2 regions of the Pseudomonas sp. XS1P51 genome follow, and region 1 is predicted to be linked to the other one. Evidence: predicted binding sites of a transcription regulator. Region 1 holds the regulator's gene; the other holds the start of a gene.

Region 1 (3,966 bases):
GGCAGCCATTTGAGCAGGTACGAGGAAATGTCCTGGAACATCTCTTCGACGTCCGGCTGTGCCGCCAGGTACTCGGCAACCGGTTGATCAAGTCCGGACTGATCGCGCAACTCCGGCTTCCAGTACGGGTTGGGCAGGCAGCGCACATCGAACACCAGGTCGGCGTCCACCGGCATGCCACGCTTGAACCCGAAAGACTCCACCAGAAACGCAGTACCGGGCTCCGGCTGGTTCAGCAGGCGCAGCTTGATGGTGTCGCGCAGTTGGTACAGGTTCAGGTTGGTGGTGTTGACCTTGAGGTCGGCGAGGTCGGCAATCGGCCCGAGCAGGCTGGTTTCATCGTTGATCGCCTCGGCCAGCGAGCGATTGGCGCTGCTCAGTGGGTGACGGCGGCGGGTTTCCGAAAAACGTTTGAGCAGGGTTTCTTCATCGGCATCCAGGTACAAGACATCGCACTGGATATGCCGGCTGCGGACTTCTGCCAGCAGTTCCGGAAAGCGCGTCAGGTGACTCGGCAAATTGCGCGCATCGATGGAAACGGCAACCAGCGGCTGTGCCAGTTCGGTGTGAATCAGCGCGCGTTCAGCCAGTTCTGGCAGCAGGCCGGCGGGCAGGTTGTCGATGCAGTAGTAGCCGTTGTCCTCGAGAACATCGAGTGCGGTACTTTTACCTGAGCCGGAGCGGCCACTGACGATGATCAAACGCATGATTACTGCCCGTTTTGCTCGTCCAGGACAACCTGATACAAGGCTTCATTGCTCGGAGCGCTGCGCAGTTTTTCGCGCACTTCCTTGCGATCGAGCATGCTGGCGATCTGGCGCAGTAGCTCCAGGTGCGCATCGGTGGCGGCTTCCGGGACCAGCAGAACGAACAGCAGGTCAACCGGAGCACCGTCGATGGCGTCGAAATCGATGGGGGCGTCCAGGTGCATCAAGGCACTGATGGGCGAATTGCAGCCCTTGAGGCGGCAGTGAGGGATGGCGATGCCGTTGCCAAAACCGGTGGAACCGAGTTTTTCACGGGCAATCAGAGCCTCGAAGACATCTTGCATCTCCAGATCCGGCACTTCGCGATGGATTAGGTTGGCAATTTGCTCGAGGGCTTTCTTTTTACTGCCGCCCGGCACATTCACGAGGGAACGGCCGGGGGTCAGGATGCTTTCAAGTCGGATCATGGGTTGGGAGTGTTAACGACCGGTTGCACCCTGGAGGAGGCTCTGGGTCTTTTCCTTATGCTTTTTGAGTTGGCGATCCAGCTTGTCGGTCAGCAGGTCGATGGCGGCATACATGTCCGTATGCTCGGCATTGGCGACCACTTCTCCGCCGGGAATATGCAGCGTGGCTTCGATTTTCTGCAGCAGCTTCTCGACGTTCATCGTGACTTGCACGTTGGTGATCTTGTCGAAGTGCCTTTCCAATCGCTCGAGTTTTTCGCCGATGTAGGTGCGCAGGGGTTCGGTCACTTCCAGTTGGTGTCCACTGATGTTGACTTGCATACAGCTTCTCCTTCGTTGCCAGTGCATAAAGCGGCAGGCAGAAATGCCTGCCACTGGAACGCTGTGGCGTGGCCCGTTACATCAACCGCTTACGTTCGCTCGAAGGCGCGATCCCAAGGGATTCGCGGTACTTGGCGACGGTGCGGCGAGCCACCTGAATGCCTTGTGCCTCCAGTAAACCAGCGATCTTGCTGTCACTCAACGGCTTTTTCTGATTTTCCGCTGCAACCAGTTTTTTGATGATCGCGCGGATCGCCGTAGACGAGCATTCACCGCCTTCGGAGGTGCTGACGTGGCTGGAGAAAAAGTATTTCAGCTCATATATGCCCCGAGGGGTATGCATGAATTTTTGCGTGGTTACCCGGGAAATCGTCGATTCGTGCATGCCAACCGCCTCGGCGATGTCATGGAGGACCAACGGTTTCATGGCTTCGTCGCCGTACTCCAGGAAGCCGCGCTGATGCTCGACGATCTGGGTGGCTACTTTCATCAGGGTTTCGTTGCGGCTTTGCAGGCTCTTGATGAACCAGCGAGCCTCTTGCAGCTGATTGCGCATGAAGGTGTTGTCGGCGCTGGTGTCGGCGCGGCGCACGAAGCCGGCGTACTGGGCGTTGACCCGCAACCGTGGCACCGATTCCTGATTCAGCTCTACCAGCCAGCGTTCGTTGTCTTTGCGCACGATGACATCGGGAACGACGTATTCGGCTTCGCTGGACTCGATCTGTGAGCCTGGGCGCGGATTGAGGCTCTGCACCAGTTCGATCACCTGGCGCAGTTCATCTTCCTTGAGCTTCATGCGGCGCATCAACTGGCTGTAGTCGCGGCTGCCGAGCAGGTCGATGTAATCGGTGACCAGGCGTTTGGCTTCGGCCAGCCAAGGGGTCTTGGCGGGCAGCTGGCGCAGTTGCAGCAGCAGGCATTCACCCAGGTTGCGGGCGCCGATGCCGGCGGGCTCGAATTGCTGGATGCGGTGCAGGACGGCTTCGATTTCGTCCAGTTCGATGTCCAGTTCCGGATCGAAGGCTTCGAGGATTTCCTCGAGGGTTTCGTCCAGGTAGCCCTGATTGTTGATGCAGTCGATCAGGGTCACGGCGATCAGGCGATCGGTGTCGGACATCGGCGCCAGGTTCAGTTGCCACAGCAGGTGGCTTTGCAGGCTTTCGCCGGCCGATGTACGGGTGGTGAAGTCCCACTCGTCGTCATCGTTGCTTGGCAGGCTGCTGGCGCTGGTCTGGTAGACGTCTTCCCACGCGGTGTCGACGGGCAGCTCGTTGGGAATGCGTTCGTTCCAGTCACCTTCCTCGAGGTTATCCACCGTCGGGGCGGTTTCCTGGTAGGAGGGTTCCGAAACATCGGCGTTGGGTTGCTGTTCGGCTTTGTCGGCCAAGGGGTCGGCGTTATCGAAGTCGTCGCCTTCTTCCTGGCGTTCGAGCATCGGATTGGACTCCAGGGCCTCCTGGATTTCCTGTTGCAGGTCCAGGGTCGACAATTGGAGCAGGCGGATGGCCTGTTGCAGCTGAGGTGTCATCGTCAGCTGCTGGCCCATTCTCAAGACTAGCGATGGTTTCATGGCAGGGGCTTAACACCTTATTCGCCGGCGCACATGCGCCATCCACTACAGGGCGCCGGAGCGCCAAACATAAGCAAATTATATGCCTGAAACCACAACGTTTGCCTAGAGCGCTGTAACAATAAAAACGTTTAAAGTTTTATTGACGCATTGCCCTTGCTGGTAGCTGAACATCTTTGAGGCGCAACGTTTGCCTGGCGCGCTGTAACAATAAAAAACGGTTGATTTTTTTATCGAGACAAGCTCTCGGCGACTGGCCAGGCACCTGAGCGCTTACAGGCGGAACTCATGGCCCAGATACACTTCCTTGACCAGGTCGTTGGCCAGGATGGTGGCAGAGTCACCTTCTGCGATCAGTTGGCCATCGTTCACGATGTAGGCGGTTTCGCAGATATCCAGGGTTTCACGAACGTTGTGGTCGGTGATCAACACGCCAATGCCCTTGGCCTTGAGGTGATAGATGATCTGTTTGATGTCGCCCACCGAGATCGGGTCCACACCGGCGAAAGGTTCGTCCAGGAGGATGAACTTCGGGTTGGTGGCCAGTGCCCGGGCGATTTCCACGCGACGACGTTCGCCACCGGACAGGCTCATGCCGAGGTTGTCGCGGATGTGGTTGATGTGAAATTCCTGCAGCAGGCTTTCCAGTTCCTTGCGACGACCGGCCTTGTCGAGTTCTTTGCGGGTCTCGAGGATCGCCATGATGTTATCGGCAACTGAAAGTTTGCGGAAGATCGACGCTTCTTGCGGAAGATAGCCGATACCGGCCTTTGCGCGACCGTGCATCGGCTGGTGACTGACGTCCAGGTCATCGATCAGTACGCGGCCCTGATCGGCCTGCACCAATCCGACGATCATGTAGAAGCAAGTGGTTTTGCCGGCGCCGTTGGGACCCAGCAGG
Region 2 (3,966 bases), 1.1 Mb from region 1:
GACAAAACGATCATTCCCTCGATGTGACGCATTGGTTAGAACTCAACACAGGTTGACGCCGCAACGACGTCAACACCTTGGCTCGCGACGCCGGCAGCGAGCCCCAACGGCAGGAGTTTTTCTGCCAGACCTCAATTGAGGTCGACGCGATAAATACAGTCAACAAGTGAGGGCAACACCCTATGAGAAGACTTAAGCGTGATCCGTTGGAAAGAGCATTTTTGCGCGGATATCAATATGGCGTTGGTGGCAAATCCCGTGAGCTTTGCCCATTTACTCTACCGTCGGTACGCCAAGCCTGGATTAACGGCTGGCGAGAAGGACGAGGCGACAACTGGGACGGTATGACCGGCACTGCGGGAATCCACAGACTCAACGAACTTCACGCCGTCGGCTAACACAGGGCACACACTCCGACACGACAATCTGATTACGTAACGACTTACCACGCACGCCCCATCCGGGCGGCGGGCTCCGGCCCAGGGGCTCCTTCGAGGAGCCCTTTTTTATGCCCCCAAAATTCCACCTTGAGCCCAACACACCTGTGGGAGCGAGCCTGCTCGCGATAGCGGTGTGACATTCAACAACAATGTCAGCTGTAAGTCCGTCATCGCGAGCAGGCTCGCTCCCACAGGGTTTAGCGCAGGGCTGCTATGGCATCGACGGACTCGCGAATCAGCGCCGGGCCTTTGTAGATGAAACCGGAGTAGATCTGCACCAGGCTCGCACCCGCAGCGATTTTCTCAGCTGCGTGCTTGCCTTCGGTGATACCGCCCACGGCGATGATCGGCAAGCGACCGGCCAGCTCCGCCGCCAGCACCTTCACGGTGTGGGTGCTCTTGTCACGAACCGGTGCGCCGGACAGACCGCCCGCCTCGTCACCGTATTCCATGCCTTCGACGCCGACGCGGCTCAGGGTAGTGTTGGTGGCGATCACCGCGTCCATCCCGGTTTCGATCAACGCCTGGGCGACCTGAGCGGTTTCTTCGTCGGTCATGTCCGGCGCAATCTTGATTGCCAGCGGTACATGCTTGCCATGGCGCAGCGCCAGTTCCGCTCGGCGCGTGGCCAGGTCAGCCAGCAATTGCTTGAGCGAGTCACCGAACTGCAGGCTGCGCAGGCCAGGAGTGTTCGGCGAACTGACGTTGACCGTCACGTAGCTCGCGTGGGCGTAGACTTTGTCCAGGCAGATCAGGTAGTCGTCGACCGCACGCTCGACCGGGGTATCGAAGTTCTTGCCGATGTTGATGCCCAGCACGCCCTTGTACTTGGCCGCGGCCACGCGGGCCAGCAGGTGATCAACGCCGAGGTTGTTGAAGCCCATGCGGTTGATGATCGCCTCGGCTTCCGGCAGACGAAAAATCCGTGGTTTCGGATTGCCCGGCTGCGGACGCGGGGTGATGGTGCCGATTTCGACGAATCCAAAACCCAATTGTGCAAAACCGTCGATGGCTGCGCCGTTCTTGTCCAGACCGGCCGCCAGCCCCACGGGATTCGGAAAGTCCAGGCCCATGACGTTCACCGGCATTTTTGCCGGCGCCTTGCACAGTAAGCCGTTGAGGCCCAAACGCCCGCCCGCGCCGATCAGGTCCAGGGACAGATCGTGGGAGGTTTCCGGGGAAAGTTGGAACAACAGCTGACGGGCCAGGGTGTACATGGGCGGCTTTGACTCGAATGGCGGCGAAATGAGGCGGCGATTATAGCCGGGCATCGGCGTCGCAAGCGAGGCGTGCGACAAAATCAGCGGGCGATGGCATATGCCTTGCACCAGCATAGGCATCAGCACTCATGCCAACGACGGGATGAGTGGAAGGACAATGGCGTCGTCACCCGGCTTTGCTCACGCGAGGGCCTGGGACGACGCTTTTTTTTGGAAGGTGTTTAGCCATGAATGAAACCACAGCGGGCCCACTGGCCTGGGTCAACGGCAGCGATGCCCCGGAAAAGACTGAAATCAACCTCGGCTTCATGGCCCTGAGCGACTGCGCCTCGGTGGTGGTCGCCGCCACCCAGGGTTTCGCCCAGCCCTACGGGCTGACCCTCAATCTGAAGCGCCAGTCGTCATGGGCCAACCTGCGGGACAAACTGGTCAGTGGCGAACTCGACGCCGCCCACAGCCTGTACGGCTTGATCTACGCCGTGCACCTGGGCATCGGCGGCGTGGCCCCGACTGACATGTCGGTGCTCATGGGCCTGAACCACAACGGCCAAAGCATCAACCTTTCCCACGGCTTGCAGGCCCTGGGCGTGACCAGTCCTGAAGCACTGGATCGGCACGTGCACCAAACTCGCCCAAAACTCACCTTCGCCCAGACATTTCCGACCGGCACCCACGCCATGTGGCTGTATTACTGGCTCGCGAGTCAGGGCATCCATCCGTTGCACGACGTCGACAGCGTGGTGGTGCCACCGCCGCAAATGGTCGCGCACCTGCAAGCCGGGCGTATCGACGGTTTTTGCGTCGGCGAGCCCTGGTCCGCCAGCGCCGTGAAACAGAATCTCGGCTTTACGATGGCGACCAGCCAGACCATCTGGCCCGATCACCCGGAAAAAGTCCTCGGCTGCACCCGCGCCTTCGTCGAGCAATACCCCAACACCGCCCGGGCACTGGTGATGGCGATTCTGGAGGCCAGCCGTTTCATCGAAGAAAGCACCGAGAACCGCCGCAGTGCCGCGCAATTGCTCAGCGCACCGCAATACCTCGATGCGCCACTCGATTGCATCGAACCACGGCTACTCGGTGACTACGCCGACGGTCTGGGCAATCGCTGGCAGGATCCGCATGCGCTGCGCTTCCATGGTGGTGGCGAGGTCAACCTGCCTTACCTCTCCGACGGCATGTGGTTCATGACCCAGTTCCGTCGCTGGGGTTTATTGCGTGACGACCCGGACTACCTCGCGGTGGCCCGTCAGGTCCAGCAACTAGACTTGTATCGTGAGGCCGCCACTGCGGTTGGTGTCGCCGCTCGGAATCAGGACATGCGCAGCAGCCAGTTGATCGACGGCAAGGTCTGGGACGGCTCGGACCCAGTTGCCTACGCACGCAGTTTCAAGCTGCACGCCATGAGCGGCAGCTCGCCCCTTCTCGCCAGCCGCTGACAGGAGACTGCGAATATGTTGCGTATCCTGCTGATCAACGACACCGCGAAGAAAGTCGGGCGCCTTAAAGCTGCCCTGACCGAGGCCGGGTTCGAGGTGATCGACGAGTCCGGCCTGACCATCGACCTGCCCGCGCGCGTCGAAACGGTGCGTCCGGATGTGATTCTGATCGATACCGAGTCACCGAGCCGCGATGTCATGGAGCAAGTGGTGCTGGTCAGTCGCGATCAACCGCGTCCGATCGTGATGTTTACCGACGAGCATGACCCTGACGTGATGCGCCAGGCGATCAAGTCTGGCGTCAGTGCCTACATCGTCGAAGGCATTCACGCACAACGCTTGCAGCCGATTCTCGACGTGGCCATGGCGCGCTTCGAAAGCGACCAGGCCCTGCGCGCGCAACTGCACGCCCGCGACCAGCAACTGGCCGAGCGCAAGCGCATCGAACTGGCCAAAGGGCTGCTGATGAAGATGAAGGACTGCAACGAGGAAGAGGCCTACACCCTGATGCGCCGCCAGGCCATGAGCCGCCAGCAGAAGCTGATTCAGGTGGCGGAGCAGATTATTGCCATGAGTGAACTGCTCGGCTGAAACCCTGTGGCGCCTGTCAGGGCGCCTTCGCGAGCAGGCTCGCACACACTTGATTTGCATACGACGCCATTCCCCTGTGGGAGCGAGCCTGCTCGCGATTGGCAGCGACTCGGTTTCAGTTGTTGGCACAGTTCTCGCTAAGTAATCGGTACAGGTAACCAACGGCGGTTGCCCCACCTACGACAAAGACGTCGCTCACCTCATTTGCCCATGGCGAATCGGGTGGCGGCGTTTTTTTGTTTTGGCCCCACAGCCCGGGGCCGGTGGTGCGGCCGT

Evidence for each region. Region 1 encodes sigma-54, which starts transcription at its own class of promoters, with help from an activator protein. Its sites were predicted from a motif close to ANTGGCATNNANNTTGCTNT; they were not measured.
Region 2: ACYZUD_RS33345 (CmpA/NrtA family ABC transporter substrate-binding protein) is a predicted target of sigma-54. The motif match lies at 1,750-1,769, and genes of this name have one in related genera.

What each region holds. Positions count from the first base shown of each region.
Region 1 covers NZ_CM142707.1:6,112,525-6,116,490, forward strand. The annotation lists gene rapZ (RNase adapter RapZ) at 1-707, opposite strand, end outside; gene ptsN (PTS IIA-like nitrogen regulatory protein PtsN) at 710-1,174, opposite strand; gene hpf (ribosome hibernation-promoting factor, HPF/YfiA family) at 1,187-1,495, opposite strand; gene ACYZUD_RS28300 (RNA polymerase factor sigma-54) at 1,572-3,065, opposite strand; gene lptB (LPS export ABC transporter ATP-binding protein) at 3,339-3,966, opposite strand, start outside.
Region 2 covers NZ_CM142707.1:7,211,601-7,215,566, reverse strand. The annotation lists gene rmf (ribosome modulation factor) at 183-398, shown strand; gene ACYZUD_RS33350 (quinone-dependent dihydroorotate dehydrogenase) at 638-1,657, opposite strand; gene ACYZUD_RS33345 (CmpA/NrtA family ABC transporter substrate-binding protein) at 1,888-3,099, shown strand; gene ACYZUD_RS33340 (ANTAR domain-containing response regulator) at 3,115-3,690, shown strand; gene ACYZUD_RS33335 (hypothetical protein) at 3,806-3,966, opposite strand, start outside.